DNA from 2 places in the Pectobacterium sp. HCp5_1 genome. Region 1 is predicted to be linked to the other one. Evidence: riboswitches for the same ligand, from Rfam matches in the RefSeq annotation. Region 1 holds a riboswitch; the other holds the start of a gene.
The links. A riboswitch is a leader RNA that binds a small molecule or an ion and turns the genes downstream of it on or off. The one in region 1 is predicted to bind thiamine pyrophosphate.

Region 1 (2,204 bases):
TTCCCCTGCAACGACCACGCCGTAGCCGTTCCGCGCGGCAATTCTCCCTGAGGGAGCCAGATTTGTACCGCGTCGCTAACCACCCACCAGCCGGTTTCGTCACCTTTTAGCGTCTGTTCCATATCTTTTTATTGCTCCACTGCCACTTCACTGGCATTTTACATTCAGAGTGATTACATAAGTTTTATAACTGGGATTTCAGTTATTTCTTACCGTTCACGGAGTCAACAATGCTAAACCAGCTACAAAGTCTAACTGAATACGTTGGTGGCAATAATGCGTTAATCGACCAATGGCTACAAGCGCGTAAGCAGCTTCTGGTGGCTTACTATCATCTGGTTGGCATCAAGCCGAATAAGGAAACGCTTTCTCTTCTGGATGAAGAGGCATTGGATAATTTTTGCCAGAATCTGGTGGACTATCTTTCTACCGGCCACTTTCATTTATACGAAAAAATGCTGCATGAAGCAGCGACGCACAGCGAACAAGTATTAGCGCTTTCCACCCAGCTCGACCTCGCCCTGCAAAATAACACGCAGCAAATTATGACGTTTTACGATAGCCATCTGGCGGCAGCCATCGACCATGATAACTGCCTCGAATTCCAGCAGGCACTCTCCCACGTCGGCGAAGCGCTGGAAGAACGTTTTACGTTAGAAGACAGAATGATTCAGCAGGTTTACGACAAATAGCCGTCATTTGACGTTATTTCAGGACATCATCACACATTGTAAAAGCAAAAGCGGCACGCTTTGACATCCGCGTTTTGCCGACATACAGTGTAGGGGTTTTATTGGCCCGTTTAAGAGACGGGCATATCTTGTCGGAGTGCCTAGCGTGCTCGTGTTTTGTTTTACGAAATCAATCGTTATGACGAAACTTATGAGCGCACAGGCTGAGACCGTTAATTCGGGATCCGCGGAACCTGATCGGGTTAATACCTGCGAAGGGAACAAGAGTAATGCACCTCTATTGAGCCCAAGGCTGCGTATTTCCACATACCTGCTCTGACGCTCAATATCATTATTACTCCCTCCGGCTCCAGACAAGCAATCTTCCCTTTACGTCTTACAGGAACTTGCTATGTCTACAGAACCTTTGTCTATAAAAACAGTGTCGTCAAAATCGGGTCGCCGTGAACAGCGTGCCGCCGCCCAGCAGTTTATTGAAACCTTACAGGGAACCGCCTTTCCCAATTCCAAACGTATTTACCTTGCGGGCTCACGTGATGACATCCACGTGCCAATGCGAGAAATTCAGCTTAGCCCGACGTTACTCGGCGGCAGTAAAGACAACCCTCAATACGAACCCAATGAACCAATCCCGGTTTACGATACGTCAGGGCCTTATGGCGATCCCGCTGCGCAACCCGATGTCCGCGTTGGGCTAGCGAAGCTGCGCGCCAGCTGGATTGCAGAACGCCACGACACTGAAGCACTATCTGGCGTCAGCTCTGATTTCACCCAGCAGCGTCTGGCGGATGCCGGTCTGGATCATCTGCGCTTTGAACATTTGCCACGGCCGCTGCGTGCCAAAGCAGGCAAACGCGTTACCCAGCTCCACTATGCCCGACAGGGGATCATTACCCCCGAAATGGAATTTATCGCCATTCGCGAAAATATGGGACGCGAACGCATTCGCGGTGAGGTGCTGCGCCAGCAGCATCCGGGGCAAAGTTTCGGTGCCCTACTGCCGGAGAACATCACACCGGAATTTGTCCGTCAGGAAGTGGCCGCCGGTCGCGCCATTATCCCTTCCAACATCAACCATCCAGAATCAGAGCCGATGATCATCGGTCGCAATTTTCTGGTGAAGGTTAACGCCAATATCGGCAACTCCGCCGTGACCTCCTCCATCGAAGAAGAGGTGGAAAAGCTGGTCTGGTCTACCCGCTGGGGTGCGGATACGGTGATGGATCTCTCAACCGGTCGCTATATTCACGAAACACGCGAGTGGATTCTGCGTAACAGCCCCGTGCCAATCGGGACGGTACCGATTTATCAGGCGCTAGAGAAAGTGAACGGCGTGGCGGAAAACCTGAACTGGAAAATGTTCCGCGATACGCTGCTGGAGCAGGCCGAGCAAGGGGTGGACTATTTTACTATCCACGCGGGTGTGCTGCTGCGCTACGTGCCGATGACGGCCAAACGCCTGACCGGCATCGTCTCACGCGGCGGTTCCATCATGGCGAAGTGGTGCCTGTC
Region 2 (2,204 bases), on a different contig from region 1:
GCACCACAAAAGGCACCGCGTAACGACGCAGGCGCTCGGCAACGGTTTCAACAATATCGGTCTGTGCCAGCATCCCAATCTTGGCGCTGTCGATACGCACATCGCTCAGCACGGAATCCAGCTGTGCTGCGACAAAATCCGGTTCAATCCGGTAGACGGACTGCACGCCGCGCGTATTTTGCGCCACCAGCGCGGTAATGACCGAGGTGCCGTAAGCGCCCAAGGCTGAAAACGCTTTTAAATCCGCCTGAATACCCGCACCGCCGCTCGGATCGGTGCCTGCAATCGTCAACGCATTGATACGCTTCATGCCAGATCCTCCGCGCGCAGGGTATAGAGTCTATCGAGGAAATGGGGGATAAAACTGCCCGTTCCTTGCGCTACCGAGGTCGCCTGCTGCCCTGCTAACGCCATGACATAGCACGCCGCCGCCACGTGGGATAATCGGTCCCCCTCCAGAGCACAGAAACCCGCCACGACCGCCGACAGCGCACAGCCCGTCCCGACCACGCGCGTCATCATGCTATCGCCGCCGGATACCGCGATGTCTTGTTCACCGTCCGTGACATAATCCACCACACCGGTCACCGCAACAATGGTCCCCACTTGCCGCGCCAGTTCGCGTGCAGCAGGGAGCGCCGCCAGAGAATCATCGGCGCTATCCACGCCCCGCCCCTGTGCGGATAACCCCGCCAACGCCATAATTTCAGACGCATTGCCGCGAATCGCCGCGGGTTTCCACGCCAGCAGTTCACGACAGAATTCAGTACGAAAGGTCAAACCACCGACGGCAACCGGGTCGAGCACCCACGGTGTATTCGCCTGATGCGCGCTGTTTACCGCCGCCCGCATCGCCTCAGCGCGCGTACGCTCCAGCGTCCCGACATTAATCAGCAGCGCATCGGCTACCGCGCTGAACTGCGCGGCTTCTTCGGGATCGACCACCATCGCAGGCGACGCATTCAGCGCCAGCAGCACATTAGCAGTGAAAGATTGCACCACATCGTTGGTCAGACAGTGCACCAGCGGCGAGGCAGAACGGAATTGAGTGAGTGATGTTGCTGCCTGAGCGGCAGAAAAGTCGGTGGGTTGCGTGTTCATAAGTCTCCCAACCGGCGTGGAAGAAGGCGGCAACCGGTGGGGCATACCGTGACTTCCCTACGCTGGCATTATCCAGATCAGGTGGTACGGGTATTTCTCAGCCTTCACAAAGAAGGGCACCCCGAGTCATTTAAATCGTTTATCTCTAATTTTTGCCAGATTAGGGGAAGTAGCTTGTTGATGCAAGTTCGCCCTTCCGGCTATCGCTTCTTCACGCTGTATGATCTCTTCCCTTTGTTCAGCTCCGTCATAAAGTTGACTTATCGGTCAGCTTCATGCATAAAAAACCTTTTTAAACAGGGTTAATAATTTTGTTCGATTTATTCACGAACAGCAGATAACTACTGCTCACCTTGATGCGATAGCATGTAATCTTTGATTAGAAATTCATCATATTTAGCAGGTAATAGGGCCACTTCCCCCCATCCTAGCTGAGGGGTCATATATCCCATCCCAACCTCATCGATCTGGCTGTAAAAAACAACTATCCGACCGAGGTTTTTTTCATTGAAAAATCCTCTCCCATCAGCAGTATCGTTAGTAATTCGTATTCTGAAATCTTTAAATGATGATCCTTGGGTGATCTTTAACCAGACATTGCTGTGACCTGAAAACCGTTCAATCTTCCAAAACTTACCAAAATAGAATGCTGGGTCAGAGCAACCCTCTGTTATATCATTGATTTCCTTAAGCGAGTCACACAACCTATAACGCTTAGCTCTACCATCCTCACCAATAAGGTAAATCTCTCGGTAATAATTGTGATCGAAATTGACGCATAGAGACTGAACACTTGTTACCTGACTGGGAACCTTGAAAGATTCACCATTATGGCGGGAAATGGGCAATGAAACCTCTTTGCCATTTTTTCTCTCAAAATGCGAATCGACAGGTATTTCATCACCTTCAGAATCCATTCTGGGGTTGTTGTCTGGACGAGACTCAAGAAAACCGCTTATGACGATAAGCTCTTCGTCTTCAACCGCTTTTTTTGCATCTTCCTGAGATGAATATTGTTTGTACTGAATAGGTCCACATCTCAAGCTACAGAAAGGCGCATTGTCATCTTTAAGATGTTTGTAATAGGCAAGAACTTCGTTCTT

Region 2: it holds a riboswitch for thiamine pyrophosphate, as region 1 does, so the genes downstream of both, thiM (hydroxyethylthiazole kinase) here and thiC (phosphomethylpyrimidine synthase ThiC) in region 1, are expected to answer to the same signal.

The regions. Positions count from the first base shown of each region.
Region 1 is NZ_JAUMIO010000050.1:8,263-10,466, reverse strand. Features, by position in the region: gene nudC (NAD(+) diphosphatase) at 1-122, opposite strand, end outside; gene Q3A88_RS20525 (Rsd/AlgQ family anti-sigma factor) at 231-692, shown strand; TPP riboswitch at 815-969, shown strand; gene thiC (phosphomethylpyrimidine synthase ThiC) at 1,084-2,204, shown strand, end outside.
Region 2 is NZ_JAUMIO010000002.1:291,046-293,249, forward strand. Features, by position in the region: gene thiD (bifunctional hydroxymethylpyrimidine kinase/phosphomethylpyrimidine kinase) at 1-310, opposite strand, end outside; gene thiM (hydroxyethylthiazole kinase) at 307-1,101, opposite strand; TPP riboswitch at 1,139-1,235, opposite strand; gene Q3A88_RS02860 (hypothetical protein) at 1,443-2,204, opposite strand, start outside.